4 regions of the Streptomyces venezuelae genome follow, and region 3 is predicted to be linked to each of the others. Evidence: riboswitches for the same ligand, from Rfam matches in the RefSeq annotation. Region 3 holds a riboswitch; each other region holds the start of a gene.
The links. Region 3 has a riboswitch for cyclic di-AMP ahead of DEJ47_RS28900 (M23 family metallopeptidase). Riboswitches for the same ligand answer to the same signal wherever they lie in the genome.
Positions count from the first base shown of each region.

Region 1: linked by a shared signal. The riboswitch ahead of DEJ47_RS18055 (M23 family metallopeptidase) and the one ahead of DEJ47_RS28900 (M23 family metallopeptidase) in region 3 are both predicted to bind cyclic di-AMP.
Region 2: linked by a shared signal. The riboswitch ahead of DEJ47_RS23085 (C40 family peptidase) and the one ahead of DEJ47_RS28900 (M23 family metallopeptidase) in region 3 are both predicted to bind cyclic di-AMP.
Region 4: linked by a shared signal. The riboswitch ahead of DEJ47_RS01530 (C40 family peptidase) and the one ahead of DEJ47_RS28900 (M23 family metallopeptidase) in region 3 are both predicted to bind cyclic di-AMP.

Region 1 covers NZ_CP029193.1:3,913,804-3,921,425, forward strand. The annotation lists gene DEJ47_RS18045 (PrsW family intramembrane metalloprotease) at 1-1,091, shown strand, start outside; gene DEJ47_RS18050 (aldo/keto reductase) at 1,103-2,047, opposite strand; gene DEJ47_RS18055 (M23 family metallopeptidase) at 2,130-3,197, opposite strand; cyclic di-AMP (ydaO/yuaA leader) riboswitch at 3,209-3,372, opposite strand; gene DEJ47_RS18060 (PP2C family protein-serine/threonine phosphatase) at 3,594-4,775, opposite strand; tRNA gene DEJ47_RS18065 (tRNA-Met) at 4,949-5,022, opposite strand; gene DEJ47_RS18070 (YceI family protein) at 5,481-6,026, shown strand; gene DEJ47_RS18075 (hypothetical protein) at 6,345-6,944, shown strand; tRNA gene DEJ47_RS18080 (tRNA-Lys) at 7,042-7,114, opposite strand; gene DEJ47_RS18085 (DEAD/DEAH box helicase) at 7,251-7,622, opposite strand, start outside.
Region 2 covers NZ_CP029193.1:4,949,782-4,957,403, forward strand. The annotation lists gene DEJ47_RS23060 (ATP-binding protein) at 1-197, shown strand, start outside; gene DEJ47_RS23065 (LuxR C-terminal-related transcriptional regulator) at 194-925, shown strand; gene DEJ47_RS23070 (hypothetical protein) at 933-1,574, opposite strand; gene DEJ47_RS23075 (NlpC/P60 family protein) at 1,605-2,651, opposite strand; gene DEJ47_RS36510 (hypothetical protein) at 2,665-2,802, opposite strand; gene DEJ47_RS23080 (hypothetical protein) at 2,998-3,351, shown strand; gene DEJ47_RS23085 (C40 family peptidase) at 3,514-4,716, opposite strand; cyclic di-AMP (ydaO/yuaA leader) riboswitch at 4,723-4,879, opposite strand; gene pcrA (DNA helicase PcrA) at 5,167-7,622, shown strand, end outside.
Region 3 covers NZ_CP029193.1:6,268,738-6,276,359, reverse strand. The annotation lists gene DEJ47_RS28920 (bifunctional GNAT family N-acetyltransferase/acetate--CoA ligase family protein) at 1-1,785, opposite strand, end outside; gene DEJ47_RS28910 (HPr family phosphocarrier protein) at 1,941-2,222, shown strand; gene DEJ47_RS28905 (GntR family transcriptional regulator) at 2,380-3,066, opposite strand; gene DEJ47_RS28900 (M23 family metallopeptidase) at 3,284-4,087, opposite strand; cyclic di-AMP (ydaO/yuaA leader) riboswitch at 4,100-4,262, opposite strand; gene DEJ47_RS28895 (M16 family metallopeptidase) at 4,457-5,842, opposite strand; gene DEJ47_RS28890 (M16 family metallopeptidase) at 5,839-7,185, opposite strand; gene DEJ47_RS28885 (DNA topoisomerase (ATP-hydrolyzing) subunit A) at 7,410-7,622, shown strand, end outside.
Region 4 covers NZ_CP029193.1:342,079-349,700, forward strand. The annotation lists gene DEJ47_RS01520 (ATP-dependent Clp protease proteolytic subunit) at 1-506, shown strand, start outside; gene DEJ47_RS01525 (hypothetical protein) at 515-823, shown strand; cyclic di-AMP (ydaO/yuaA leader) riboswitch at 1,183-1,359, shown strand; gene DEJ47_RS01530 (C40 family peptidase) at 1,363-1,836, shown strand; gene DEJ47_RS37570 (DUF6328 family protein) at 1,918-2,421, shown strand; gene DEJ47_RS01540 (ATP-binding protein) at 2,330-2,782, opposite strand; gene DEJ47_RS01545 (helix-turn-helix domain-containing protein) at 3,055-3,918, shown strand; gene DEJ47_RS01550 (DUF397 domain-containing protein) at 3,928-4,152, shown strand; gene DEJ47_RS01555 (8-amino-7-oxononanoate synthase) at 4,185-5,360, opposite strand; gene bioB (biotin synthase BioB) at 5,481-6,695, shown strand; gene DEJ47_RS01565 (adenosylmethionine--8-amino-7-oxononanoate transaminase) at 6,688-7,622, shown strand, end outside.

The DNA.
Region 1 (7,622 bases), 2.4 Mb from region 3:
GCCCCTGGCGGAACCTGATCTTCTCCTTCTCCTGGGGCGCCTGCGCCGCCGCTCTCGTCGCGATCGTGGCGAACAGCTTCGCGATCCGCTGGATAGCCACCGCGACCGCCGACCCCAGCGGCGCGGACAACATCGGCGCGACCGTCGTCGCCCCGGTCGTCGAGGAGAGCGCGAAGGCCGCCGCCGTGCTCCTCGTCTTCCTCTTCCGCAGACGCGACTTCACCGGCATCGTCGACGGCGTCGTCATAGCCGGGGTGACCGCGACCGGATTCGCGTTCACCGAGAACATCCTCTATCTGGGCAACGCCTTCGTCACCGACCAGCTCAGCCGTGAGAGCGGCCTCGCCTCCGTGACCGCCGCGACCTTCTTCGTGCGCGTCGTCATGTCGCCGTTCGCCCACCCGCTCTTCACGGTCCTGACCGGCATCGGCTTCGGCATCGCCGCGCTCTCGGCCGAACGGCAGGTCGTGCGCCGCGTGCTGCTCCCACTCACCGGGCTGCTCCTCGCGATGGGCATGCACGCCCTGTGGAACGGCTCCGCCGTCTTCGGGCAGTTCGGGTTCTTCACCGTGTACGCCCTGGTCATGCTCCCGGCGTTCGGCCTGCTGACCTGGCTGGCCATCTGGACCCGCCAGCGCGAGCTCCGCATGATCCGCGACGTGTTGCCCGTGTACGCGGCGGCGGGCTGGCTCACCCCGCCCGAACCGTTCGCGCTCGGCTCGATGCGCGCCCGCTCACTGGCCCGCGACTACGCCGCGTACACCTGGGGAAAGCCCGCGGCCCGCACGGTCGCGGAGTACCAGATGTACGCGACGTCCCTCGCGTTCCTGCGCAACCGGGGCCGCCGCGGACGGGCCGGTGCCGACTTCGTCGTACGCGAGCGGGAACTCCTCGAGAAGCTGTGGGAGCGCCGCGAACCGGCCCGCCCCGCCCTCGCGTACGCGGCACAGGCGACGGCCCCGGTCATGCCCCCCATGCCGCCCTACGGGATGTACGGGGCACCCCCGGGGACACCAGGGGTGTACGGCTGGCCCCCGCGGCCCCACCCGGCCCACGGCTACCCGACGACGTACAACCCCTACCGCCCCTAGGGGGCACGCCGTTACGCGGACGCCGCGTTCAGCGCCGCGATCTCCGCCTCCGTCAGTTCGAGGTCCGCCACCGCGAGCAGCGCCGGCAGCTGCTCCACCGTCCGCGCGGAGGCGATCGGCGCCGCCACGGTGGGCTGTGCCGCGAGCCAGGCGAGCGCCACGGTCGGGACCTGTGCGCCGTGCGCCTGCGCGATCTCGTCGAGGGCGGCGAGGACACGGTCGCCCCGCTCCGTCCCCACGTACGCCTCGACGCGCGAGCTACGCGCGCTCTCCACGCGTGCGCCCGCCCGGTACTTGCCGGTGAGGTAGCCCGCCGCGAGCCCGAAGTAGGGGACGGCCGCGAGGCCGGAGCGCGAGGCGACTTCCTGGAGGGGGCCCTCGTAGGTGTCGCGGGAGACGAGGTTGTAGTGCGGCTGCAGCGCGACGTACCGCGCGAGGCCCTCGCGGTCGGAGACGTCGAGGGACTCCTGGAGCCGCTCGGGGGAGATGTTGGAGGCGGCGATGGCACGCACCTTGCCGACCCGCACCAGCTCGTCGAGCGCGCCGATGATCTCCTCCACGGGCACCGACGTGTCGTCGAAGTGCGTGTAGTAGAGGTCGATGTGGTCCGTGCCGAGTCGCCGCAGGGACGCGTCGGCCGCGCCCTTGATGGTGGCGGCGGACAGGCCCTTGTACTCGGGGTGGGAGCCGACCTTCGTGGCCACGACGACGTCGGAGCGGTTGCCGCGCTCGGCGAGCCACTCGCCGATGAGGGTCTCGGACTCGCCGCCCTTGTTGCCGTCGACCCAGGCCGAGTACGCGTCGGCGGTGTCGATGAAGTTGCCGCCTGCCGCGGTGTAGGCGTCGAGGACGGCGAAGGACGCCGCACGGTCCGCGGTCCAGCCGAAGACGTTGCCGCCGAGGGAGAGCGGGAAGACCTCGAGGTCGGAGGAGCCGAGAGGGCGAAGAGAAGTCATGTGCTCCTCAACGCCCCCAGTGGAAACGGAATTCCGTGCAAGCCCCATGCAGTCGGCCGCCCGGCAGGCCGACCGCGCGGGGTCAGGGGTTGAGGCCCTTGCTCTGCAGCCATCCGAGCGGGTCGATCCCCGTGCCGCCCGGCGTGTGGACCTCCATGTGGAGGTGCGGACCCGTGACGTTGCCGGTCGCGCCGACGCGGCCGATGACGTCACCCGTGGAGACCTTCTGGCCCGCGCTGACGTTGAGCGAGGACTGGTGGCAGTACCAGACCTCCGTGCCGTCCTCGAGTTCGAGCACGGTGCGGTAGCCGTACGCGCCCGCCCAGCCGGCCTCCTTCACGGTGCCGGTGTGCACGGCCTTCAGAGGGGTGCCCGTGGGCGCCGCGAAGTCCAGGCCGGTGTGGTGGCCCGAGGACCACATGGAGCCGGCGTCGCCGAAGTGCGAGGTGAGGGTGTACGAGGAGGTGGGGATGACGTAGCTCTTGGCGAGCTTGGCCAGGCGCGCGGCCTCGGCCTTCGCCTTCCGGGCCTCCTCCTCCTTCTTCTTCTTTGCGGCGGCCTTGGCGTCCGCCCGCTTCTCGGCGGCCCGCTGCTGCGCGGCCGCTTCCTCCGCGGCCTTCTTGACGGCGGCGTCCTCGGCCGCCGTCCGCACGGCGGTGTCCGCCTGGTTCTGCTGGTTCTCGGCCTGCTGCATGATGCGGGCGCGCAGGGCCTCACCGGCGTGGGTGGTGCCCTGCTCGGCGTCGGCGGTGCTGACACCGGCGGCGGTGAGGGGGGCCGCGGCGGCGACGGCGGTGTCCGCGGCGGCGTCGTCGGACATCAGCGAGCCGACACCCGGCAGGGACTCGGCCTCGGGCAGCGAGTCGGTGACCGCGCCCAGGTCGGGCATCGATATGGAGACCGGCGGCTTGCCGTCCTGCGCGGTGGCGATGCCACCGGCGCCCACGGCGGCGATGACGCCCACGCCGAGCACGGTGGAGCTGCGGGCGAGCCCGCCGCCGCCCTTCTTGTGCACACGGTGCCTGCCGCGGACGGGACGGACGGACTCCTCGGTGGGGTTCCACTCTTCGAAGGAGCCCTCGTCGTACGAACCGAAGTCGTCGTCATTCGGAACGTAGACGGCTTGGGGGGCAGGCCGGTTGGACGCCACTGGGGCGCACTCCTTTCCTTCCTTCTCGCCTACCGGGTTAGCTGACGGGTTCGGAGCAGGAAGGTCTCCTACGAACACCTGGCACGGGTGCACGAATGCACGGATGCGCAGGGGCTCGATTCACCCCATGTTGGTGGTTCCCCGGCTCCCTTGCGGGATTAGGCGCGTGCGCACGGAGCCGCCTCTAGTGACGGCTGGGACGACCGCGCTGCGTTATCGAACGTTAATAGACAGCGGGTCGGTATTCCAAGCCGTTCCGGTTGATCGTTAACGCTCACCGGCTGTACGTACCGGGACACGGAGGGGCGGAACGGGGCGAGTTGACCCGACATCCTTAAACACCGGAACTCCACATTCCCTTGACAGAGCGTCAGTTGTTATGCGGAGGGATGCACTTCAGTCACCGGCCGTCACGTCGGATCCGCCGTCCGCTTCGGCCGCTTCCCCGGCGGTGGGGCGCCGCACCGCGAGCAGCGCCATGTCGTCCGTCATGCCGCCCCCGGTGTGCCGCCGCACCTCCCCCGCCAGGGCGGCGAGGAGTGCGTGCGGGCCGCCGCGCCCCGGGAAGATCCGCCCGCCGAGCCGGGTCGCGGGATCGTAGAACTCCCCCGCCGCGTTGCGCGCCTCCGACAGGCCGTCCGTGTAGAAGAGCAGCAGCGCGCCGGGCGGCAGTTCCGTCTCGTCCACGCGGTCCGGCCACGCCCCGAGGTCGCCCATGCCGAGCGGCAGCGCGGGTTCGCTCGCCGACAGGACGCAGAGCCGCCCGTCGCCGCACAGCAGCAGCGGCGGCGGGTGCCCGCGATTGACGAGCCGTACGACGCCCTCGCCGTGCCGGATCTCGGCGAGGACCGCGGTGGTGAACCCTTCGAACGCGTCGAGCCCGTCGCGCCGCGTGCCCTCGCGCGCGAGCGCCCGCTCCAGGCGCTGCGCGACCGCCTCCAGGGTGGCCTCCTGCTCGGCGGCCTCCCGGAAGGCGCCGATGACGACGGCGACGGCGGCGACCGCGCCCATGCCCTTGCCGCGCACGTCGCCGACGATGAGCCGTACGCCGTGCGGGGTGTCCTGCACCGCGTACAGATCGCCCCCGATGAACGCGTCCGCCTGCGCCGCCTCGTACCGCGCCGCGAAGTCGAGCCCGCCGATCCGCGGATCCGGTTCGGGCAGCACGGCGCGCTGGGTCGCCTCGGAGATGGAGCGGGCGATGGCGAGCCGGTCGTTGCTGCGGCGCACGACGCGGTTGATGACGATCGCGAGCGCGGCGACGGTCACCACGGTGACCACTTCGGTGACGGCCTCGACCTGACTGCTGACGGTGCCGCCGTAGTGCAGGAAGAGGACGGCGACCGTGGCGGCGACGCCGGTCAGGACGGTGTTGAGCCGCGAGTAGAAGGGGGCGGCGATCAGCGGGGCGGCGGTGAAGAGGGGGGCCGCGGTGAACTCCGACGGGGTCGACGCGTCGTACACGACGCCGACGACGAGCAGCAGGAGCGGCAGGACGCGGACGAACGCCCGCTCGGGCCCGGTGGCCCCCTTGGCTCCCCTGGCCCCCCTGTCGTCGGGTCCTCCTCGCTGCCCCACCGCTCGTCTCCCGCCGACTCCGCGCCCATCACCGCGCTGCATTCAGGGTTCCCGCAGCGGCGGGAGGGTGCGAGTCGGCGTGGGCCGACCGGGTGACGAACGGAAAAGCCATCCGAGGGCCGGGGAAACACCAGAGGCCGGGAAGCTGATGCTTCCCGGCCTCTGGCCTTCAGTAGCGGGGACAGGATTTGAACCTGCGACCTCTGGGTTATGAGCCCAGCGAGCTACCGAGCTGCTCCACCCCGCGTCGGTGAACACAACAGTACGCCATCCGGAGGGGTGCGTCGAACCACTTACGTGCTGTCGGCGTGTGTGAGGGGCTCCCACACCACGTGCCGCCGCACAGCCAGGCCGGTGCCGTGGCTCCGAGCTGGTACCTGGGGTGGAACTCGTAGCTCGCGTGCTTGAGGTTGCGGCAGATCTCCTGCGAGAGCCCGCCGGGGAGACGGGCAGCTTCCCGGCGGACCCCAGAGAGAAGTAGGCGGGCACACGCGTCATCGCACCCGGCCCCGCGCCCCGCCGCCGCGCACGGCCGGACTGGTCCGTTCGGGCGACGCGGCCCCGGGATCGGGCCGCCGGGACCGCCCGCGCCAACCCCGCTTGACTCAGGCTGGTTTGGCGCTGGAGCACCCCGAACAGAGCCGTCCCGCGGCGGTATCGTCGTGAAACCCACGACGTCGCGACGCCCTCCGGGAGTGACCAGCAATGTCAGCGATCACCGAGCTCAGCGAGCTGAGCGGCGAGTACGTCCTCGACACCGCCCGCACCCGGATCGGGTTCGTCGCCCGCCACGCGGTGGGCCCGCAAGTGCGCGGCCACTTCGAGGAGTTCGAGGGCAGCGCGCGACTCGACGGCGCCGACCCCGCCAAGTCCACCGTCCGGCTCACGATCCGGTCGGAGAGCATCCAGAGCCACAACAAGCTCCGCGACGACCCCGTGCGCGCCAAGTTCCTCGACACCGGGAACCACCCCGACATCACCTTCGCCTCCACCGAGGTGCGGCGCGTCGACGACACCCACTACAAGGTCACCGGGGACCTGACCATCCGCGGCACGACGAAGCCGCTCACCCTGGACGTCGAGTCCACGGGCGGCGAGAACGACCCGGCCGGCGATGTCACGGTGGGCTTCAAGGGCAGCGTCCGGATCGACCGCAGGGACTGGGGCGTGAAGGCCAACCCCGTGGACACGCTCTTCGTAGGCTCCCGGGTGACGGTGGAGTTCGAGGTCGCCGCGGTCCGCCGCGCCTGACGGCACCCCGACAGCACCCGACAGCACCTCCGCAGGTCACACGCCGGACTTCGTCCGATCGATTCGAGACGTGCCCGAGTCGCTGTGGCTGGCCTCCGGATGCCGCGGGCAGGATGGTCGAAGGCGCACCGACGCCGGCTTCCCCAGCCCCCGGAGGCGACCGTTGAGACCCGACGCCCGGGCATGTCCGAACGCGCCCGCCCGCCGCTCCGCGACGCACCACACCTCCAGGCACATCCGCGACGCCGGCGCCGCCCTTGCACCGCGCAGTCGTAGCAGTCGTACGTGTGATCAGGAGGTACACCCACGGCCCAGGTGGTGACCGAGGACGAACAGGCCGCACAGCGCAGAGTCGGTTCGGCGGTGCGCAGCGACAGCGTGCTCACCGGCGGTGGTCTGGCGATGTGGCGCGAGTACCGGACCGGCCCGTGGACGCTGTCCGCGGCGGAGCTCTCCCGGGACATGGACGTCCTCAAGGTGCCGCACACCATCGTGGTCGCGTTCCGCCCGCCGCGGGGGCGCGACGAGGCCCCGCGCAAGGGCCAGGAGGTCCGCGTCCCCTTCCCGGACCTGGACCGGCTGGTCCGCTGGATGCCGCAGCTCCGCCAGCAGATCGACGAGATCCCCGACGCGCACTTCGGCTTCCCCTTCCCGTACTGCGAGGCTCGCCCCACCGGCATGGTGATGAAGCTCCTGCCGTCCCTCGCGGCGGAGTGGCCCACCTGGACGGCCGAACAGGCCGCGGCGATGGGGCTCCTGTGCGCCCGCTGCGGATTCGACCTGCGCACCTGCGGCGTCGAACAGCGCCTGGCCCACGACATCGGCGGCGAACCGGGCCGGCCACGCCTGGAGTGCGGCCCGTGCCGCGGCGACGGCTTGTCCGCTCTCTCCGGCCCGCCCCACGACCATGTGCCCTGAACGCGCGACCACCCGGGACCGCGGCCTCCGCCTCACGCCGAGGGCGGACATCGACGAAGCCCCCGGTCGGCGTGTGGCTGACCGGGGGCTTTCTCTGTAGACCGTGTGGGACTCGAACCCACAACCAATGGATTAAAAGTCCACTGCTCTGCCAATTGAGCTAACGGTCCGCGTTGGTGCACCCCCGAGCATAGCGGGACGGGCCTCGACATCCGATCGGGTATCGCCGTTTACGCCGAAGGGCCCGCCCGACTGGAGTGTCGGACGGGCCCTTCGGCATCTGAACTACCGGCTACCGGCCAGCGGTCAGCCGTTGCGCTTCCAGCGCGGCTTGTCGTCGCGGCGGCCGAACGAACCCGTGCCGGAGCCGGAGCGGTCGTCGCGGCGGTTGTACGACGGGCGGTCGTGGCCACCGGAGCGGTAACCGCCCGAGGGGCGGTCGTCGCGGCGGTCGCGGTTGAACGGACGGTCGCTGCCGCGGTGGCCGCCGGACGGGCGGTCGTCGCGGCGGAAGCCGCTGGAGGGACGGTCGTCGCGGCGGAACCCGCCACCACGGTTGTCGTCACGACGCTCGTCGCGACGGAAGCCACCGCCTCGGTTGTCGTCACGGCGCTCGTCACGGCGGAAGCCGCCACCGCGGTTGTCGTCACGACGGTCACGGTTGAAGCCGCCACCACG
Region 2 (7,622 bases), 1.3 Mb from region 3:
AGGGGGAGACGGTGTTCGTGTCCGTACGGGACCGGGGTCCCGGCTTCGATCTGGACTCCGTGCCGGACGACCGCATGGGCGTACGAGAATCGATCATCGGCCGTATGCAGCGCAACGGCGGCACGGCGCGGCTGCGCGCGGTGCCGGGCGGCGGCACGGAAGTCGAGCTGGAGATGGAGAGGACGGCGACGACATGAGCGACGCGACCGGGGCGAGCGGGCCCACGGAGCCGACCGGGACGGACGAGGGCGGCGGTGCGGACGGGCGTCGTGTGAGAGTCGTCCTCGTCGACGACCACCGGATGTTCCGCACCGGAGTGCAGGCGGAGATCGGCCGCACCGACGTCACCGGTGTCGAAGTCGTCGGCGAGGCGGCCGACGTCGACCAGGCGGTCACGGTCATCACGACCACGCGCCCCGAGGTCGTCCTCCTGGACGTGCACCTGCCGGGCGGCGGAGGCGTCGAAGTCCTGCGCCGGTGCGCGCCGTTGATGGCCGACGCGGAGAACCCGGTGCGGTTCCTCGCGCTGTCGGTGTCCGATGCCGCGGAGGACGTCATCGGAGTCATCCGCGGCGGCGCCCGTGGCTACGTCACCAAGACCATCACCGGCACCGACCTGGTGGACTCCGTCTTCCGTGTGCAGGACGGTGACGCGGTGTTCTCGCCGCGCCTCGCCGGATTCGTCCTGGACGCCTTCGCCTCGACCGACGCGCCTCCGGTCGACGAGGACCTGGACCGCCTCACGCAGCGCGAGCGCGAGGTCCTGCGGCTCATCGCGCGCGGATACGCGTACAAGGAGATCGCCAAGCAGCTCTTCATCTCCGTGAAGACGGTGGAGTCGCATGTGTCGGCAGTGCTGAGGAAGCTGCAGCTTTCCAACCGCCACGAGCTGACGCGGTGGGCGACGGCGCGACGGCTGGTCTGAGCGGGCGCTAGCGGCGGGCGGCGGTGGTGACCGGTAGCGAGGGGCCGAGGTTGCGCAGCGCCCAGCGGTAGTGGCCGACCGCCTTCGCGGCGCCGAAGAGGCCGGTCAGCCAGACGAGCAGGCCCGCGCCCATGCCGAGGATGACGTCGGCGTAGGTCTCTTCGCCCGGTTCGGCGTACGCGGCCGAGGAGAAGGACGTCCAGAGCCCGAGCGTGCACACGGCGAGGGACGACAGGAGCCAGAGGAGGCTGAGGCCGGGGGAGCGCAGCCGGGTCTCGGACGGGGGATGGCTGTCCAAGGCGAGCCAGGCGTGGGTGAGTTGGCGTATGCGCCGATCACGGCGGATGCCGAGGACGACGCCGATGACCGCGGGGGCCAGCAGCGCGAGACCCAGGACCATGAGGACCGGGCCCAGGAGGAAGGCGCTGGGGTCCTTGTCGTCGATGTACCGGATCGGCTGGATCAGCAGCGCCCAGCCGGTGACGCCGCCGAGTCCGCACAGCCACAGCAGCAGGAGCCGGCTCACTCCGAGGTGGCGTCTCTGCAGCTCCTGGAGGGCCATGGCGCGGTCGGTGAGCAGCGTCTGCCGGTCCGGCCAGGTGCGCAGGTACACGGGTGGCGGGGGCGGAGGCAGCGTACGGCTAGGCATGCGCGTGACAATACTGGCGGGGCCCGCAGGTCAGGACACGCGTGTGGCTCCGGCGAACGGCATCTGGTCGATGGGGGCGAGCCGGACGGGGGCGCTCGGGTTCGGGGCGTGGATCATCTGACCGTTGCCGACGTAGAGGCCGACGTGGCTGATGCCTGAGTAGAAGAAGACCAGGTCGCCGGGGCGCAGTTCGGAGCGGGGGACGCGTTGGCCGGCGGCGATCTGGGAGTAGGTGGTACGGGGTAGCGCGACGCCCGCGGAACGGTAGGCGGCCTGGGTGAGCCCCGAGCAGTCGAAGGCGTCGGGGCCGGTGGCGCCCCAGACGTAGGGGCTGCCGAGAGCCTTGTACGCGTAGGAGACGGCGGCTGCGGCGCGGGCGTCGGGCGCCTTCGCGGCTCCCAGGGCAGCCTCGCGGGCGGTGGAGCGGGTGGCGCGATCGTCCGAGGGGCCGGCGAGCTCGGCGCGCTGTTCGGCGGTGAGGCGGGACAGGAGGCGCTTCGCCTCACCGAGCTTTCCGGTGATCGTCTTCTTGTGCTTGCGCAGCTCCGCCTGGCGCGTGCGGAGAGCTTCGAGCCGGTCGTCGGCCCGGTCGCGCAGTCGGTCGAGCTCCCGCACCTGGTCCCGTACCTCGCCGACGGCCACGGCCTGGCGGCTGCCGGCGCGATCGGCACGTGACGCGCGGTCCAGGAACTGGTCGGGGTCGGAGGAGAGCGCGAGCTGTAGGGAGGGGTCGATGCCGCCCGCGCGGTACTGGGCGGCGGCGTACGAACCCAGGCTGTTGCGGGCGGTGTTGAGTTTCTCCGTCTTGCGGGCGGCTTCGTCGCGCAGGTTACCGAGTGTCTTTTCGGCCTTTTCCGCCTTCTCCTTGGCGCCGTTGTACTTCTCGGTGGCGGTCTCCGCCTCGCGGTAGAGCGAGTCGACCTTGGACTTCACCTCGGCGGGGCCGAGCCGGGGATCTGCGTGTCCCGTGCCGTCGAAGGCGGTGGCCGAGGCGGCGCCGGCGAGGGCGAGGGTGGCGGCGGTGCGGACCGTGCTGCCGCTGAGCGAGCGCTGTCGGGGCTTGCGGTGCGCTGGCACGAAGAAGGGCTCCTCACGTGTCCGGCGGCGGCCCGCACAGGGGGAGCAGGCCGCCGCCGGGTTTCTCGGCGGTGGTGACCGACGGCCGTCCCGGGTCGGACGGCGGTGGGGAGCCGGTCACCTGGTGGAGGACGCTAAACCTGGCCGTCACGGGTTGGTGATGGATTGTGCGCAATAGACGGAAGTGGGCGGAACGGTGTCCGGGCGTGACCGTGTGCGTCGTGGGGTGGTGGCCGTTTCGCTCGCGGGTCTGACCGATGGCTCGTTTCCTGCGTATCCGAAGACGGGGCGGTGCTACAGGGGCGCCTGCCGGGTGCGGCGGAGGGCCCGGCTAGGCTCCGGCCTCATGGACGTACTCATCCATCTCTTCGTCGGCCTGCACATCATCGGCATCGCCTCGCTCCTGGGCGGTTTCCTGACCCAGATGAAGCAGATGGGCCAGGGCACCGCGCGTTTCAGCCCCGCGATGCTGCACGGCGCGCTGACCATGCTCGTCACCGGTGTGGCCCTGGTGGGCCTCAACCAGGCGGACGACCACACGGTCAACAACGTCAAGATCGGCGTCAAGCTGGCCGTGCTGATCGTGATCCTCGCGCTGGTCTACGTGAAGCGCGACGAGGAGAAGGTCGACAAGGGCATGTTCGGGGCGGTCGGCCTGCTGACCACGGCGAACATCTTCATCGCTGTGCTCTGGACCTGAGCGGGCCGGGGGCGGACCTGAGGGGCCGAGCCGGTCCTGAGTCGGCCCTGAGCCGGTCCTGGGGCGGCCCCGATCCGACCCTGAGTTTTCGGCCTCTACGCGCGCGTGGCCCGTATCCCTCCCGGATACGGGCCACGCGCGCGTGGAACGGGCGCCGCCGCGTCAGGCGGGGCGGACCACGCTGTGGATCGGCATGTAGTAGATCGACTCGACGCGGACGTTCGCGCCCGGCTTCGGGGCGTGGATCATCTTGCCGTCGCCGATGTAGATCCCCACGTGGCTGATGTCGTCGTAGAAGAACACCAGGTCACCCGGTTCAGCGTCGGCGGTCTTCACCGTCGTGCCGACCTTCACCTGGTCCCACGTGGTGCGCGGCAGCGAGATCCCCGCCGCCTTCCACGCGTCCTGCGTGAGGCCGGAGCAGTCGTAGGAGTCGGGGCCGGTGGCGCCCCAGACGTACGGCTTGCCGATCTGGGCCTCCGCGAAGGCGATGACCTTCGCGGCCTTGGTGGCGTAGCCGCCGTCCGAGCTTCCGGAGCCCGAACCGGAATCGGAACCGGAACCTGAGCCGGTGCCGGAGTCCGAACCGGTGCCCTGGCCTCCCTCCCGCTCCTTCTCCCGCTGGGCCGCCTCCTCCGCCTTGCGCTTGCGCTCCGCCTCGGCGGCCTGCTCGCGCGCCAGCTTCTCCGCCTTGCGCTTGGCCTCCTGCTTCTTCTTCCGCTCGATCTCCGCGAGCCGCGCCTTCTCCTCGGCGGTCAGCTTCGAGAGGAGCTCGCGCGCGTCCCCCAGCTTCTTCTGGACGGTCTTCTTGCTCGTCCTGAGCTCGTCCCGGGAGTCGGTCAGCGTCTCCAGGCTCTTCGCGGCCTTCGTGCGCTGCTTCGTCGCCGACGCCTGCTCCGCCTGGTAGGCGTCGACCGCCTTCTTCTGGCGCGTGGTGAGCCGGTCCGCCAGGTGGTTCTGGTCGAAGTAACCCTGCGGGTCGTTCGCGAGCATCATCGTGGCCGTCTCGGAGACGGCGCCGGTGCGGTACTGCGCGGCGGCGAACGAGCCCAGCTCCTGGCGTGCGTCGTTCAGCTTGTCCGTGCGCCGCGCCACGTCGTCGAGGAGCCGGTCGACCTTCTTGCGCTGCTTCTCGGTGCGCTCCTTGGCCGAGTTGTACTTCTGGGTGGCGACCCCCGCCTGCTGGTAGAGCTCGTCGACCTTCTTCTGCACCTCTTCGAGGCTGGGCCTGGTGGGCGCCGAGGGCGCGGCCTGTGCGCTCTGCGACAGGAGGGCGACGGAGGTGAGGGCTGCCGTCGTGATGCCGATGGCGGGGGCCGTACGAATGCCGGCTGCCCGGTCCCGCGGCTTGCGGTGCGACGCCAAGGAGGCGACTCCTTCCGTAGACCGCCTACCGGGTTAGCTGTCGGGTTCGGGCGGATGGTTCGGAAGGCTGCCCTACGGTCCCGTACGAAGTACGGGACCGATTCACCCCAAGTTCTCGGTGGGTCCCCGGCTCCGAACACGTCGGACTCGGCGGAGGCCGCCCGTTCCCGGCGGGGTTCGCCGGTGGGGGGACGAGTGGCCCGCCGGGCACGCTAGCCAACTCGTGTGGTGCCTGTGAAGGTTGATGTTCGATATGCCCGATACATTTTCGTTATCTCTCGCGGGCGTGTGCGGCGCGCGGGCGGTCTTGTCGGAGTGTGATCGTCCGCGGGCAGGGCGTGACCCGGCCCGGCGTGTCCTGTGGCGTGGACCGGCGCGTCGTGTGACGTGGACCGGTCTGTCCGGAACCCGCAGCGGGTTGTCAGTGGGGCCGCCTAGACTCGGGAGGCGATGAGCAGCCTCTTTGATGACAGCTTCCTGGCGGACCTGCAGCCCTCCCGGGCCGCGGACGAAGCGCCCCCGCCGCCGCCCGAGGACAGCGCTCCGGAGCCCATTCCGGACGACCTGTTCGACGGGAAGTTCGACGCGCCCATGACCCGGGACACGCACTACCGCGACGGCGCCGCCCGCCCGGTCATCGACCCGGCGACGCTCCTCGACGGGCTGAACGAGAACCAGCGCGCGGCCGTCGTGCACGCGGGCTCCCCGCTGCTCATCGTCGCCGGTGCCGGATCCGGCAAGACCCGCGTGCTGACCCACCGCATCGCGTACCTGCTGGCCGAGCGCGGCGTGCACCCCGGCCAGATCCTCGCGATCACCTTCACGAACAAGGCCGCGGGCGAGATGAAGGAGCGCGTCGAGCAGCTCGTGGGTCCCCGGGCGAACGCCATGTGGGTGTCGACCTTCCACAGCGCCTGTGTCCGCATCCTCCGCCGTGAGTACAAGAAGCTGGGCTTCACGTCCTCCTTCTCGATCTACGACGCCGCCGACTCCAAGCGCCTCATGGCCCTGGTCTGCCGTGATCTGGACCTCGACCCGAAGAAGTTCCCGCCGAAGTCGTTCAGCGCCAAGATCTCGAACCTGAAGAACGAGCTGATCGACGAAGAGGACTTCGCAGGTCAGGCCGCTGATGGCTTCGAGAAGACCCTCGCCCAGGCCTATGCCATGTACCAGTCGCGCCTCCGCGAGGCGAACGCGCTGGACTTTGACGACCTGATCATGACGACGGTCCACCTGCTGCGTGCCTTCCCGGACGTCGCCGAGCACTACAGGCGCCGTTTCCGGCACGTGATGGTCGATGAGTACCAGGACACGAACCACGCGCAGTACGCGCTGGTGCGCGAGCTGGTCGGGCCCTCCGGCGGCGAGGGTGACGACCCCGCGGAGCTGTGCGTGGTGGGCGACGCCGACCAGTCCATCTACGCCTTCCGCGGCGCCACGATCCGCAACATCCTCCAGTTCGAAGAGGACTACACGGACGCGACGACGATCCTCCTGGAGCAGAACTACCGCTCCACCCAGACGATCCTGACCGCCGCCAACGCGGTCATCGAGCGGAACGAGAGCCGCCGCCCCAAGAACCTGTGGACCAACCAGGGCGAGGGCGCACGCATCACCGGATACGTCGCCGACACCGAGCACGACGAGGCGCAGTTCGTCGCCGACGAGATCGACCGCCTCACCGACGCGGGCGACGCGAAGGCCGGCGACGTGGCGATCTTCTACCGGACGAACGCCCAGTCCCGTGTTTTCGAAGAGATCTTCATCCGCGTCGGCCTGCCCTACAAGGTGGTCGGCGGCGTCCGCTTCTACGAGCGCAAGGAGGTCCGCGATGTGCTGGCCTACCTGCGCGTTCTCGCCAACCCCGAGGACGCGGTCCCGCTGCGCCGCATCCTCAACGTACCGAAGCGCGGCATCGGCGACCGTGCCGAAGCCATGATCGACGCGCTGGCGCAGCGCGAGAAGATCTCCTTCCCGCAGGCGCTCCGCCGCGTCGACGAGGCGTACGGAATGGCGGCCCGCTCCACCAACGCCGTCAAGCGTTTCAACACGCTCATGGAGGAGCTGCGGACCGTCGTCGAGTCGGGCGCGGGCCCGGCAGTCGTCCTGGAGGCCGTGCTCGAACGGACCGGCTACCTGGCCGAGCTGCAGGCCTCGACCGACCCGCAGGACGAGACCCGCATCGAGAACCTCCAGGAGCTCGCCGCCGTGGCCCTGGAGTTCGAGCAGGACAACAATCAGGCCGCGGACACCACGCAGGGCGGGGCGGACGCAGGCGAGGGCGAGGGAGGCGACGCCGGTGAAGGCGCCGCTCCGGCCGGCACGCTCTCGGACTTCCTGGAGCGCGTCGCCCTGGTCGCAGACTCCGACCAGATCCCCGACGAGGAGGACGACGGCTCCGGAGTCATCACGCTGATGACCCTGCACACCGCCAAGGGCCTGGAGTTCCCCGTCGTGTTCCTGACCGGCATGGAGGACGGCGTCTTTCCGCACATGCGCTCCCTCGGGCAGGTCAAGGAGCTGGAGGAGGAGCGTCGTCTCGCGTACGTGGGCATCACCCGCGCGCGTGAACGGCTCTATTTGACGCGGTCGTCCATGCGCAGCGCCTGGGGCACGCCGTCGTACAACCCGCCGTCGCGCTTCCTCGAGGAGATCCCGGACACGCACCTGGACTGGAAGCGGACCGGTTCGGTCGGCGCGCCGGCCGCGTCCGGGCCCGCCGCGGGCATCGCTTCGTCGCTGTCCTCGTCGCGGTCGCGGACCGGCGGCGCACAGGGCTTCGCGACGCGCCGCGCGTCGGAGAAGCCGGTCGTGTCGCTCGCCGTCGGTGACCGTGTCACGCACGACCAGTTCGGCCTCGGGACCGTGGTCGGCGTGAAGGGGACGGGTGCGAACGCCGAGGCGAC
Region 3 (7,622 bases):
CGCGCGCAGCTCCGTGGCGAGCGTCTCGGGATCGGTCGTGGCGCCATCCTCCCCCACCCAGGGGATCGCGTTGACGATCACCGCGTCGCAGCCGTCGCCCGACAGGGCCTCGGTGAGCGCGGTGCGGAAGTCGGCGGGAGTGGCCCCGGTCGTGAGGTCGCGGGGCCGCTGCGGCCGCAGCCCGTCGGCGACGCACGCGTCGTACGTGAGGAGGCCGAGGGACTCGGAGTTCCCGAGGATGGCCACGCGGGGACCGGACGGCAGCGGCTGGCCCGCGAGCAGGAGTCCCGCGTCGACCATCTCGGTGACGGTGTCGACGCGGATGACGCCCGCCTGGCGCAGCAGTGCCGAGACCGTGGCGTGCGGCAGCCGGGTCGCCTGGACGGCGTGGCCGGTCGGCGCGATACCGCTGTGCCGGGCGCCCTGGACGACGACCAGCGGCTTGGTGGTCGCCGAACGGCGTGCGAGGCGGGTGAACTTGCGCGGGTTGCCGATCGTCTCCAGGTACATCAGCGTGACGTCGGTGTCGGGGTCCTCGAACCAGTACTGGAGGAGGTCGTTGCCGGACACGTCCGCGCGGTTGCCGGAGCCGACGAAGGTGGAGAGGCCCGCGCCCCGGCGGTGCAGTCCCGAGAGCAGGGCGATGCCGATGGCGCCGGACTGGGTGAACAGGCCGATGCGGCCCCGCGCGGGGGACTGCGGGGCGAGCGAGGCGTTGAGCCGTGTCTCCGGAGAGGTGTTGATGACACCGAAGGCGTTCGGGCCGATGATGCGCATGCCGTAGGACCGGGCCTGGCGTACGAGTTCGCGCTGCCGCTCGCGCCCCTCGACGCCGCTCTCCGCGTATCCGGCGGACAGCACCACGAGGCCGCGCACTCCGCGCTCCCCGCACTCGGCGACGGCCTGCGGGACGCGGTCGGCGGGCACGGAGATCACCGCGAGGTCGACCGGCTCCTCGATGTCGGCCACGGAGCGGTGCGCGGGCACCCCGTCGATGTCCGCACCCTCCCGATCGTCCTCTACGAAGGCACTGTTCACCGCGTACAGACGCCCGGTGTAACCGGACTCCTGGAGGTTGTTCAGGACGCTGCGGCCCACCCCGCCAGGCACCCGGCCCACCCCGATCACCGCGACCGACCCCGGGGTGAGGAGCCGCTGCACGGACCGTCCCTCGGCGCGCTGTTCGCGGGCGCGCTGCACGGCGAGCGAGCGGTCGGTGGGCTCCAGGTCGAACTCCAGGCGTACGACGCCGTCCTCGAAGCTGCGCTTCTGCTGATAGCCCGCGTCCGTGAAGACCTTGATCATCTTGGTGTTCGCGGGCAGCACCTCGGCGGCGAAGCGGCGGATGCCGCGTTCCCTGGCGACGGCTGCGATGTGTTCGAGGAGCGTGGAGGCGACACCCCTGCCCTGGTGGGCGTCCTGCACGAGGAAGGCGACCTCGGCCTCGTCGGCGGGCGCGCTGGCGGCCATGCCGCGTTCGTCGATGCGGTCGTAGCGCACGGTGGCGATGAACTCACCGCCGACGGTGGCCGCGAGTCCCACCCGGTCCACCTGGTCGTGGTGGGTGAAGCGGTGCACGTCCTTGGCGGACAGCCGTGGGTAGGGCGCGAAGAAACGGTAGTACTTCGACTCGTCCGAGACCTGTTCGTAGAAGCTGACCAGGCGGTCCGCGTCCTCGGCCGTGATGGGCCTGATGCGGGCGGTGCCTCCGTCGCGCAGCACCACATCGGCTTCCCAGTGCGACGGGTAGTCGTGCCGATCCTGCTGATCCGACGGGGTCTGCATGGGGCCAGGGTACGGGTCGCGCGGCCGCTCGGGCCGGGGCAGGCTAGGACGGGTCGAAGGACGGCCCGGCCCGGGACCTCTGCCCGGCAGAGCACCCGCGACGGCATGAGACACTGGTCTAGACAAGTGTGAGACACCTGGAAGGGCAGCAACACATGGCTGAGCGCCGCGTCAACGTCGGCTGGGCCGAGGGCCTTCACGCCCGACCCGCCTCCATCTTCGTCCGCGCGGCCACGGCCGCCGGCGTCCCCGTGACGATCGCCAAGGCCGACGGCAACCCGGTCAACGCCGCTTCGATGCTCGCGGTGCTCGGCCTGGGCGCCCAGGGCGGCGAAGAGATCGTGCTCGCCTCCGACGCCGAGGGTGCCGACGCCGCCCTCGACCGTCTGGCGAAGCTGGTCGCCGAGGGGCTCGAGGAGCTTCCGGAGACGGTCTAGGACACGTTCCTCGCATTACGTCGATGGGGTCACCCGGAATTCCGGGTGACCCCATCGACGTATGAGTCGACGTATATGTGCGCGTGACTGAGCCGAATCTTTCACGCGCATCACCGGATACCCAGGTATCCGGATATTCTTTTATACGGCGCCTCCGTTAATTGTGGAGACTCATCGTGTTTACGGGATGTTGCGGATCCCTCACACGGCCGCTCCCGTGCGCGGGACGGAGTCGGTGGGACGCGCGCGTCCGTTCGACGTGCGCCGCCGTCAGCGTCCTCGCCCGCTGCGCGTCCCCGCGGGCGACCGCGTCGACGATCGCCGCATGCTCGGACCAGGACTCGCCCGGCGCCGCCGAGCGCTCCACGACGTACATCCAGGCAATCTTGTGCCGGAGCGGGGTGAGCAGCGCCGTGAGGCCGGGGCTGCCGGACGCCTGGGCGAGCGTCTCGTGGAACCAGCCGCCCAGGGAGCGCAGATCCTCCCCCAGGCCGCTCCTGGCGCGCTCCTGGCCCAGCCTGACGAGTCCCCGCAGGACTTTCAGGTGGGCGTCCGTGCGGCGCTGCGCGGCGCGGGCCGCGGCGAGCGGTTCGAGCAGCGTCCTGACCTCCAGGAGGTCCGCGGCCTCCTGCTCCGTCGGCTCGGCGACGCACGCGCCCGCGTGTCTGCGGGTCACGACGAAGCCCTCGGCCTCCAGAGTGCGCAGGGCCTCGCGCACGGGGACGCGGGAGACTCCGTAGCGACGCGCGAGGAGTTCCTCGGTGAGCTTTCCGCCCCTTGCGTACACACCGGCGACTATGTCGTCCCGAATGGCCGTGCATACAGAGTGCGCGGGAACGCGCATGACCGGACCTCCGCTTTTGATCCCCGCGCAACGCGGTCGACCGACGCTCGTTCCGTGACTCTATTGCAGGCACCGGAATTTCCGACGGCGGCCCTGAATTCATGGATATCTTTTGGCCAAGACCGCGGTGGCCCTGCACATGGCGGCCGTGAACGGCGAAAGCCCCGGCTCACGGGGAGCCGGGGCTTTCGGTGCGGTTCTGCGTGGGCCGCGTCGGTCAGACGTTGACGCCGTGCGAGCGCAGGTACGAGACCGGGTCGATGTCCGAGCCGTAGTCCGCGCCGGTGCGGGCCTCGAAGTGGAGGTGCGGGCCGCTGGAGTTGCCCGTGGAGCCGGAGAGGCCGATCTGCTGGCCCGGGGTGACCGTCTGGCCGACGGTGACGCTGAGGGACGACATGTGGCCGTACTGGGTGTACGTGCCGTCGTTCATCTTGATGACCACGTTGTTGCCGTAGGCACCGCCCCAGCCGGCCTCGACGACGGTGCCGGAGCCGACCGCGTGGACCGAGGTGCCGGAGGCGGCGTGGAAGTCGACCCCGGTGTGGCTGCCGGAGGACCACATGGCGCCGCCGGTCTGGTAGCCGGTGGAGACGTACGAGCCGGAGATCGGGGAGACGTAGGTGTTCAGGCGCTTGCGCTCGGCCTCGCGGGCGGCGCGCTCCTTCGCCTCGCGCTCCTTCTTGGCCTTCGCCTTGGCCTCGGCCTCGGCCTTGCGCTTCTCCTCGGCGGCCTTCTTCTTGGCCGCCTCTTCCGCCTTCTTGGCGGCCGCGGCGTCGTCGGCGGCCTGGCGCTGAGCGGCGGCCTGCGCGTCGATGCTCTCGGCGAGCGAGTCGCCGACGGATATCGCCTGGGTGAGACCGGTGTGCTCCACGGCCGCTTCGTCGGCGGCGGCGAGCGCGGGGCCGGCGAGGCCTCCGATGACACCGGTGGTGGTGAGCGCCGCGACACCCGCGACGTTCGCGGTGGTCCGCGTCATGCGGCTCGGACGACGGTGCTTCCCGGTGGCACGGGTGAACGCCATGTGGCGGGTGTTCCTTTCCTTCCCTCTCGCCTACCGGGTTAGCTGACGGGTTCGGAGCAGGAAGGTCTCCTACGAGTCCCTCGCCTCGCGGCAAGGTTCCCGATTCACCCCAGGGGACATGTGGGTCCCCGGCTCCCCTGGCTCGCGCCGTACGGGGACTCGGCGATGACTGCCCGGTGCCGCGGATGCGGCGTACTGCGCGACGGACAGCCGGGTCGACGCTAAGCGGATCGCCTTTCAATCGACAAACAGAACGCGACTTTTGTAGCGCACGCCACACGGCAGACAGGCAACCAGCATATGAATCCGGACATATGAGGACCCCGGCGGCCGAAACGGTCCACCGGGGTCCTGTCAGCTGTCCGCCGCTCAGCCGGTGACCACGCTGACTTCACCGATCCCGAGCGCCCTGACGGGCTCCTCGATCTGCGCGGCGTCCCCGACGAGGACCGTCACCAGACGGTCGACCGGGAAGGCGTTCACGACCGCCGCGGTGGCCTCCACGGTGCCCGTGGCGGCCAGCTGCCGGTACAGCTGCGCCTGGAAGTCGTCCGGCAGGTTCTGCTCGACCTGGTCGGCGAGCGTCGCCGCGACGGAGGCCGCCATCTCGTACTTGAGAGGGGCCACGCCCACCAGGTTCTGCACGGCCACGTCGCGCTCGGCGTCGGTGAGCCCCTCGGCGGCGAGGGTGCGCAGCACCTTCCAGAGGTCGTCCAGCGCCGGGCCCGTGTTCGGGGTGTCCACGGAGCCGCTGATGGCGAGCATCGCGGCGCCCGTCCCGTCCGGGGCGGAGCGCAGGACCTGGCTGAACGCCCGTACACCGTAGGTGTATCCCTTCTCCTCGCGCAGGACCCGGTCCAGGCGCGAGGTGAGGGTGCCGCCCAGGCAGTACGTGCCGAGGACCTGGGCCGGCCAGACGCGGTCGTGCCGGTCGGCGCCGACCCGGCCGATCAGCAGCTGCGTCTGGACCGCTCCGGGGCGGTCCACGATGACGATGCGGCCGCGGTCGTCGGCGGTCACCGGCGGCACCGGGCGCGGCTCTCCTGCGGAGCCGGTCCAGGCGCCCACGGTGTCCGCGAGGACGGCGTCCAGGTCGGTGCCCTCGAGGTCGCCGACGACGACGAGCGTGGCCGTGGCGGGGCGGACGAACTTCTCGTAGAAGGCGCGCACCGCCGCCGAGTCGATGGCGGCGACCGTCTCCTCGGTGCCCTGGCGTGGCCGTGACATGCGCGACGTCGGCGGGAACAGCTGCCGGGAGAGCTCCTTGGCGGCGCGGCGGGCCGGGTTGGCGGCCTCGTGCGGGATCTCGTCCAGGCGGTTGCGCACGAGGCGCTCGATCTCGCTGTCCTCGAAGGCGGGGGCCCGCAGGGCGTCGGCGAGCAGGCCGAGCGCCTTCGGGAGGCGGGAGACCGGCACCTCGAGGGAGACCCGCACGCCCGGGTGGTCGGCGTGCGCGTCGAGGGTCGCGCCGCAGCGGTCGAGCTCGGCGGCGAACTCCTCCGCGGAGTGCTTGTCGGTGCCCTCGTTGAAGGCCCGCGCCATGATGGTGGCGACGCCGTCCAGGCCCTCCGGTTCGGCGTCCAGGGGCGCTTCGAGGTGCACCTCGACGGCGACGACCTGCTGGCCGGGGCGGTTGCAGCGCAGGACGGTCAGGCCGTTGGGCAGCGTGCCGCGCTCGGGGGCCGGGAAGGCCCACGGCTTCGCCGTGCCGGCCTGGGGCTGGGGGTGGAACTGCATCGTCGCGGCCTCGGTCACTTCGCCGCCTCCTGTTCTTCCTCGGCACCCTCGTCGGCGCCTTCCACGGGCTCGTACACGAGCACCGCGCGGTTGTCGGGGCGCAGGCGGGCCGCGGCGACCTCCTGGACCTCCTCCGCGGTGATGTCGAGGACGCGCTGTACGGCCGTCAGGGCAAGCTGCGGGTCGCCGAACAGGACCGCGTACCGGCACAGTTCGTCGGCTCGGCCCGCGACCGTGCCGAGCCGGTCGAGCCACTCGCGCTCCAGCTGTGCCTGGGCGCGCTCCATCTCCTCCGGGGTGGGGCCCTCCGCGGCGAAGCGGGCCAGCTCCTCGTCGACGGCGGCCTCGATGACGGGGACCTCGACGTCGCCCGACGTCTTCACGTCCAGCCAGCCGAGCGAGGGCGCCCCGGCGAGACGCAGCAGGCCGAATCCGGCGGCGACCGCGGTGCGGTCCCTGCGGACGAGCCGGTTGTAGAGCCGGGAGGACTCGCCGCTGCCGAGGACGGTGAGGGCGAGGTCGGCCGCGTCGCACGCGCGCGTGCCGTCCTCCGGGAGGCGGTAGGCGGCCATCAGGGCGCGGGCCGGGACGTCCTCCTCGATGACCTCGCGCAGCTCCTCGCCGATGCGCTCGGGCAGGGAACCGTCACGCGGCGGCTGCTTGCCGTCGTGGCCGGGAATCGACCCGAAGTACTTCTCGACCCAGGCGAGCGTCTGCTCCGGGTCGATGTCGCCGACGACCGAGAGGACCGCGTTGTTGGGCGCGTAGTACGTACGGAAGAACGCGCGGGCGTCCTCCAGGGTGGCCGCGTCCAGGTCGGCCATGGAGCCGATCGGCGTGTGGTGGTAGGGGTGGCCCTCCGGGTAGGAGAGGGCGGTGAGCTTCTCGAACGCGGTTCCGTAGGGAACGTTGTCGTAGCGCTGGCGGCGCTCGTTCTTGACGACGTCGCGCTGGTTTTCCATCGACTCCTCGTCGAGCGCGGAGAGCAGGGAGCCCATCCGGTCGGCCTCGAGCCAGAGGGCCAGCTCCAACTGGTGTGCGGGCATGGTCTCGAAATAGTTGGTGCGCTCGAAGCTCGTCGTGCCGTTGAGCGAGCCGCCCGCTCCCTGGACCAGCTCGAAGTGGCCATTGCCGTGCACCTGCTTCGAACCCTGGAACATCAGGTGCTCGAAGAGGTGAGCAAGGCCGGTACGCCCCTTGACCTCGTGGCGCGAGCCGACGTCGTACCAGAGGCAGACCGCGGCGACCGGGGTCAGGTGGTCCTCCGAGAGCACCACGCGCAGGCCGTTGGCCAGCCGGTGCTCGGTCGCTTTCAGGCCGCCGGAGCCGGCCTCGGCTGTGGCCGTGTGACCCATGGGCATGTACGTCCCTTCGATCGCTGGATCATCGCTGGATCAGAACAATTGCTGCCAGTCCTGCCACTGTATGCAAGCGTGTCAGCACCTGACGAAGTTCCCGCTCCGCCCTCGGCGTAGTCGTGCGTGACAGCGCCGGTGCACGGGTCGTGGTCGGCGTTGTCAGTGGGACGGTCCACAATGGTCGGCGTCAGAACCCGCACTTGCTTGGTGAAGGAGCCGCAGCAGCGATGGCCCGCCGCAGCACGAAGACCCCGCCGCCCGACGAGTCGTACGAGGAGAAGATCCTCGACATCGACGTCGTCGACGAGATGCAGGGCTCCTTCCTCGAGTACGCGTATTCGGTCATCTACTCCCGTGCCCTGCCGGACGCCCGTGACGGCATGAAGCCGGTGCACCGCAGGATCGTGTACCAGATGAACGAGATGGGCCTGCGCCCCGAC
Region 4 (7,622 bases), 5.9 Mb from region 3:
ACACCTCGGCGAACGACGTGATGGCACAGTTCATGCACCTCGAGTACCAGGCGCCGGACCGCGACATCTCGCTGTACATCAACTCCCCCGGCGGCTCGTTCAGCGCGATGACGGCGATCTACGACACGATGCGGTTCGTCAGCTGTGACGTGGAGACGATCTGCCTGGGGCAGGCCGCTTCCGCCGCCGCCGTCCTGCTCGCCGCAGGCACGCCCGGCAAGCGGTTCGCGCTGCCCGGCGCGCGCGTCCTGATCCATCAGCCCGCCATGGCCGAGCCGATCAGAGGGCAGGCCACGGACCTGGCGATCCAGGCCGACGAACTCCTGCGCACACGGCGGCTGTTGGAGGAGATGCTCGCCCGTCACACGGGGCGGAGCGCGGAGCGGATCGCCGCGGACATCGAGCGGGACAAGATCCTCGATGCCCCCGCGGCCCTGGAGTACGGCCTCGTGGACCGGATCATTCCGAGCCGCAAGACGTCGCTCGCCGCCCGCGGTCCGAGGTGACCCCGCCGATGCTGCCGCCCGAACTCCCGCCGCTGCCCGCGCTGACCCGGGCCGAGGCCGAGCTGATCGACCGCTATCTCGAAGTCGTCGACCTGCTCGGGCGGATCAACCCGTCCCGCGTCGAGCACACCTACGGTGGGCTGCGCGCCGCCCAGGCCCTGGTCGGCCGGGCGAGCGCCCTGCGCGACGCGCTCGCCGTGATGCACCAGCGGGGCGAGAGTGAAGTGCACGCGCCGACGCTCGCTCAGGCACTGCGCGTCCTCGACGGGGAGCGGCGGGCCGGAAGAGTCACCGTGCCGCCCCGGAACGGCGACTGAGACACCGTCGGCCAACTGTGTCCTTCGACACGTCGACGTCCGGGGCGACTTCGAAACGGACCAGTCGGGCTACCACGGACGGCGTACGAATACGTCGTTTCTCGCGGGGGTGAAAGTTGCGTTCCGCGAGTACAGCACCGGCGGAATTGCGCATTCCGCCGCTGGTCGAGAGGTCGTCGGACCACGTCCTCGGGGGTCGATTTCGGCAGTGTCCACCTGAACAGGCCAGTCGTGAGGAGCCTCACAAAAGGCCGTTTCGGCTCGGTTTTTCGACCCATCTCGGGTCAAGATCCCTTCCGACGACAAGCCCCCGCCACAGCGGCGGGGCGGTCCGGGCGGACGCCGAGTCCTGCCGCCACCCGGATGACCGGTCGACATCTGTGCAACGGCAGGAGTGGAGGACCCAGGTACGACGGGCCCGTCCGGGAAGTCCGGACGACGCCCTTGGGGTGAAGCCGCAGAGCACCACGCGGCCGGGCATCTTCGCCTGCCCGAACCCGACAGGTCATCTTTCACAGGCGGCTGACGAAGGGTTGCGCATGACCGCGCTGAATCATGTTCCGTCGCTGCTCACCAGGACCGGTGCCGCATCGGTCCTCACGCTCGCCGTCGTAGGCGGCACCGTCGTGGCCCCCGGGCTCACGTCGGAGGCCGAGGCAGCCACACACGGGACGAAGGCGCTCAAGATCGCGGCGTCCAAGAAGGGCTCCCCGTACGGCTACGGCTCGGCGGGACCCAACCGGTTCGACTGCTCGGGGCTGACGCTCTACTCGTTCAAGAAGACGGGCAAGAAGCTCCCGCGCACCGCCGCCGCGCAGTACAACAAGACCAAGCACATCTCCAAGTCCAGCCGGACCCGTGGCGACCTGGTGTTCTTCCACTCCGGTCGGAACGTCTACCACGTCGGTATCTACGCGGGTAACAACCGCATCTGGCACGCTCCCAAGAGGGGCACCGTGGTGCGTCTGGAGAAGATCTGGTCCAAGAGCGTCTGGTACGGCAGGGTCCGCTGACCCACCGCCGCCGGTCCGGCACCCTCCACACACCACCAGGCAACGGTGCGTGGAGGGTGCCGGCGGGGATACCCGTACGGGATGTCCGACGACTGCGCCGGTACCGCCCGCAATGAGACGCCGTCGCTGTTCCAGCAGCGGGCCAAGCCGCTCATCGTGCGGGTCTCGTCCCGGCTCGCCGCGGTCGGCCTGGGCGTGCTGGTCCTGACGCTCGCCGGTTCGGTGCTGCTCGTCGTCGATGTGACGTCGGGTCGGGCCGAGGGCATCCTCGTGGGCGCGGGGACGCTGCCGATGTGCGTCGGGCTCTGGGGCGTACCGCCACGGCTCGCGCGGCGCCCCCTGGCGCGTGTCGAGGCGGCGCTCGCCGAGGAGCCGGACATCGGGCTTTCGGGAGATGCCAGGCCCTCAGGGGTCCCGAGGGGGAGCCCCTCGCCCGTTGCGCCGGGAGCGGTGCAGGTAGGGCGACGAGCCCTTGTGCCGAGGGGCCCCCTGGTCAGTGGGCGGCGTCGCGAGGGGTGCGCCGGACGGGTGCGCGCCAGGGCAACGCGATCCACACGGTCTTGCCCCCCTCGTCGGTGGGGCTGACCGAGAGCCTGCCGCCGGCCTCGGCGGCCAGCCAGCGAATGATCACCATGCCGCGGCCGTTGTCCTGCTGGACCGCCGCGGGGAGACGTCTGGGGTAGCGCGGATGGCTGTCGGTGACGCCGATCCGCAGATGTTCGTCACGGTCGAGTTCGACGTCGACCGTGAAGGTGGGCGACTGTCCCAGGGTGTGCTGCACTGCGTTCGTGGCGAGTTCGGAGACGATCAGCCTGATCGTGTCGGCCACCTCCGCGTCGCCGGGCAGGCCCCATTCCGCGAGCACGCGCGAGACGTATTTCCGGGCGGCGGGGACCGAGGCAGGATCGCTCGGCAGGGTGACGGAGGCTTCCTGGTGGTCTGCCATGGCGGCGCTGTCCCTTTCCCACCGGGACCGGTCTCCGACCCGCGGCGGATGACTCGAGGACAGTCCCGGACTGGTGCTTCGCGCCAGCCTGCCACTCCTTGGCCGGTCACGGGTGGCGATCCACCGAGATGTGCATATATCTGTCGCTCGAAGCGGTGAACTCTGCTACGGCAGACCGTATTTGGGCGGGAGAGCGGTACTTCCTCTAATCTCGCCTACTGCCCTGCCCCGTCGCCGGGAAATCCGGCGGCTCCGTCCGAAAGGAGACGGGCATGCAGTACGGCCCCGCGGTGCGCCGCCGTCAGCTCGGTGCCGAACTCCGCGCGCTGCGTGTGCACGCGGGACTCACGAGCAGCCAGGCCGCCGCCAGGGCCGGTTGGCACCAGTCCAAGGTGAGCCGGATCGAGACGGGCCGCAGTGGCGTGAAGGCCGCCGACGTGCGGCTGCTCCTCGATGTGTACCAGGTGCGGGACCCGCGCCTCAGCGAACTGCTCATAGCGTTCACCGGCGCCGACGACCCGGGCGCGGGACGCCACCACTGGTGGAAGGCGTACCGCGATCTGCTGCCCGCCACCTACCGCGACTTCATCAACCTGGAGTCGCAGGCGAGTTGGATGCGCACGCTGGAGACGACGGTGGTACCGGGCCTGCTGCAGACGCCCGCGTACGCGCGTGCGGTCACCCGGGCGGCACTCGGCGGGGTGCCGGAGAAGCAGGTCGACGCGTTGGTCGAGGTCCGTCTCGCCCGCCAGGACGTGCTGCGCGCGGATCCGCCGCTGCGCCTGCACGTCGTCATGGACGAGGCGGTGCTGCGGCGACCGGTGGGCGGGGCGGAGGTTTTCGCCGAACAGTTGAATTGGCTACGACAAGCACCTCTTCTGCCCCACGTCGACCTGCAGGTGCTGCCGTTCGCCGCGGGTGAGCATGTAGGTCTGATCGGTTCTTTCGTTATTTTTTCATTTCCGGACATTGCTGATCTGGATGTGGTTGTTCTCGACCATTTGACGAGTAGCCTCTACCTCGAACGGAAAGAAGACCTCCAGGCCTACTCGGAGGCCTACTTGTCCCTTCAAGCACAAGCGCTCTCACCCGAGGACTCAACGGAATTCATCGCCGGGCTATGCGACGGCGCGTAAGGAGGCACCATGACCGCACTGCCTCGGTACGTACCTTCCAGCACGACACTCCAAGGTGCGCGGTGGCAGCGCAGCAGTTTCAGCAACGGAATGAACAACTGCGTCGAGGCCGCCACCCTCGACTCGGGTCCGCTGTCCGGCCTGTGCGCCGTGCGTGACTCGAAGAACATCGCAGGGCCGGCCCTGCTCGTCTCCCCCGGCCCCTGGGAGTCGTTCCTCAACAGCCTCCGGTAGGTGGTTCCCGGCCCCCGGCGGGGCCCGGCACACTATCGGTGCGCACTGCGGCTGATCACCCGTACGGCACCGGCGATCTGCGCGTCGGTGAGGTCCGCGCGGGCGGTCAGCCGCAACCGCGAGATGCCGTCGGGCACCGATGGCGGCCTGAAGCACCCCACGGCGAGGCCGGCGGCCCGGCAGTCGGCCGCCCAGCGGACGGCCCGCTCGGGCGACGGCGCGCGCACGGAGACGACGGCGGCGTCGGGACGTACCGCCGAAAGCCCCTCGGCCGTGAGCCGCCGGTGCAGCTCGGCCGCGACCTCGCGGGCACGCACCGCGCGTGCGGGCTCGCGGCGCAGCAGGCGCAGGGCGGCCAGCGCGGCCCCGGCAGCGGCGGGCGCGAGACCCGTGTCGAAGATGAAGGTGCGGGCCGCGTTCACCAGGTGCTCGATGACACCGGCGGGGCCGAGCACGGCGCCGCCCTGGCTGCCGAGGGACTTGGACAGCGTGAGCGTGGCCACCACGTCGTCCGCGCCCGCGAGCCCCACGGCGTGCGGCGCACCCCGGCCGCCGTCGCCGAGCACGCCGAGACCGTGGGCGTCGTCGACGATCAGCCCCGCGCCGAACTCCCGGCACACCACGGCCTGTTCGGCGAGGGGCGCCATGTCGCCGTCCACCGAGAACACCGAGTCGGACACGAGGACGGCGGGTCCTGTGCCGTGGGCGTCCAGCGTCTTGCGCACGGCTTCGGGGTCGGCGTGCGGCACCACATGCGTCGTCCCACGCGCGAGCCGGCACCCGTCGATCAGGGACGCGTGATTGCCCGCGTCGGAGACGATCAGCGAACCGTGCGGGGCGAGCGCGGTGACGGCGGCGAGGTTCGCCGCGTAGCCGGAGGAGAAGACGAGGGCCGCCTCGAAGCCGCAGAACGCGGCGAGCTCACGCTCCAGTTCGGCGTGCAGCTCCGTGGAGCCGGTGACGAGCCGCGATCCGGTCGCTCCGCCGCCCCACCGCCGGGCCGCGACGGCCGCGCCCTCGACGACCTCGGGGTGCCGGGTCAGGCCGAGGTAGTCGTTGCCCGCCAGATCGAGGAGCCCTTCGGGGTCCGCCGAGCGCGGGCGCAGGGTGCGGACGAGTCCGGCCTCCGCGCGCAGCCGCGCCTGCTCGTCGAGCCAGCCGAACGCCGCGGAGGACGCGCCCGTCAGAGGGTGCCTGTTTGTAGACATTGCACAGACCTTAGTCGTCGGACCACCTGGCCAGGGTGTGGCGATACCCACACCTCAAACCGTTTCTGTTGTGCGAACTCTCCTTGGCCGGGGAGGCTGCCGTACGTAAGGATCAGCGCCATGGACCTGCTGAACACGCTGGTGGACAAGGGGCTTCGGCGCGAGCTGCCGACCCGTGAAGAGGCGCTGGCCGTACTGGCCACCTCCGACGACGATCTCCTGGACGTAGTGGCCGCAGCCGGGAAGGTGCGGCGGCACTGGTTCGGGCGACGGGTGAAACTCAACTATCTGGTCAACCTCAAGTCGGGCCTGTGCCCGGAGGACTGTTCGTACTGTTCGCAGCGCCTCGGCTCCAAGGCCGAGATCCTCAAGTACACGTGGCTGAAGCCCGAGGAGGCCTCGCAGGCCGCGGCGGCCGGGGTCGCGGGCGGCGCGAAGCGGGTGTGCCTGGTCGCGAGCGGGCGCGGCCCGACCGACCGCGACGTGGACCGGGTGGCGAAGACCATCGCCGCGGTGAAGGAGCAGAACGAGGGGGTCGAGGTCTGTGCCTGCCTCGGTCTCCTCTCGGACGGGCAGGCGGAGCGTCTGCGGGGTGCGGGCGCGGACGCGTACAACCACAACCTCAACACGTCGGAAGCGACGTATGCGGACATCACCAAGACGCACACCTACGCCGACCGCGTCGACACCGTCCAGAAGGCGCATGCGGCGGGCCTGTCCGCCTGCTCGGGCCTGATCGCCGGCATGGGCGAGAAGGACGAGGACCTAGTCGACGTCGTCTTCTCGCTGCGCGAACTCGACGCGGACTCGGTACCGGTCAACTTCCTGATCCCCTTCGAGGGCACGCCGCTGGCCAAGGAGTGGAACCTCACGCCGCAGCGCTGTCTGCGCATCCTGGCGATGGCCCGCTTCGTCTGCCCGGACGTCGAGGTGCGCATCGCCGGTGGCCGCGAGGTGCATCTGCGCTCCCTGCAGCCGCTCGCCCTGAACATCGCCAACTCGATCTTCCTGGGCGACTACCTGACCAGTGAGGGTCAGGCGGGCAAGGACGACCTGGCGATGATCGCGGACGCCGGCTTCGAGGTCGAGGGCACGGACCAGGTGACGCTGCCGCGGCACCGCGTCGACGCGGCGGCCGGCTGTGGTGCGCACGAGGGCGGTGCCTGCGGTTCGCACGAGGGCGGCGGGTGCGGGCCCTGCGGGTCGGACGAGCCTGCCGCCGAGCCGGTGGACGAACCCATGGCCGAGCCCGTGGCGGATTCCAACGAGGCGCGCACGGACCTGGTGGCGGTACGCCGCCGGGGCGCGGGAACGGATCTGGCGCCCAATGCCTGACCTCTCCACCGCGGATCTGCTCGCACTCGACCGGCAGCACGTCTGGCACCCCTACGGACCGATGCCGGGCCGCCAGGAACCCCTGGTCGTCGAGTCGGCGAGCGGCGTCCGGCTGCGCCTCGCGGGCAGTGGCACCGAACTGGTCGACGGGATGTCGTCCTGGTGGTCGGCGATCCACGGCTACAACCACCCGGTCCTCAACGAGGCGGTGCGCGGTCAGCTGGACCGCATGAGCCACGTCATGTTCGGCGGGCTCACGCACGAACCCGCCGTCTCCCTCGCGAAGCGTCTCGTCGACATGACGCCCGACGGTCTGGAGCACGTCTTCCTCTCCGACTCCGGGTCGGTCTCGGTCGAGGTCGCCGTCAAGATGTGCCTGCAGCACTGGCGCTCGCTCGGCCGCCCGGAGAAGCAGCGGATGCTGACGTGGCGGGGCGGCTACCACGGTGACACCTGGCAGCCGATGGCCGTGTGCGATCCCAAGGGCGGCATGCACGAGCTGTGGCAGGGCGTGCTGCCGCAACAGGTGTTCGCGGACGCGCCGCCGAGCGGGTTCGACGCGTACGAGGAGTCGTACGCCGAGCACCTCCACGAGCTCATGGGGCGGCACGCAGGCGAACTCGCCGGAGTGATCGTCGAGCCGGTGGTACAGGGCGCCGGCGGCATGCGCTTCCACTCCCCCGGCTACCTCCGCGCGCTGCGGGAGGCGTGCGACGCCCATGACGTGCTGCTGGTCTTCGACGAGATCGCGACGGGCTTCGGCCGTACGGGCGCGCTGTTCGCCGCCGACCACGCGGGGGTCACGCCCGATGTGATGTGCGTGGGCAAGGCACTGACCGGCGGTTATCTGTCGATGGCCGCGACGCTGTGCACGTCCCGGGTGGCCGACGGCATCTCGCGTGGCGAGGTGCCGGTTCTGGCGCACGG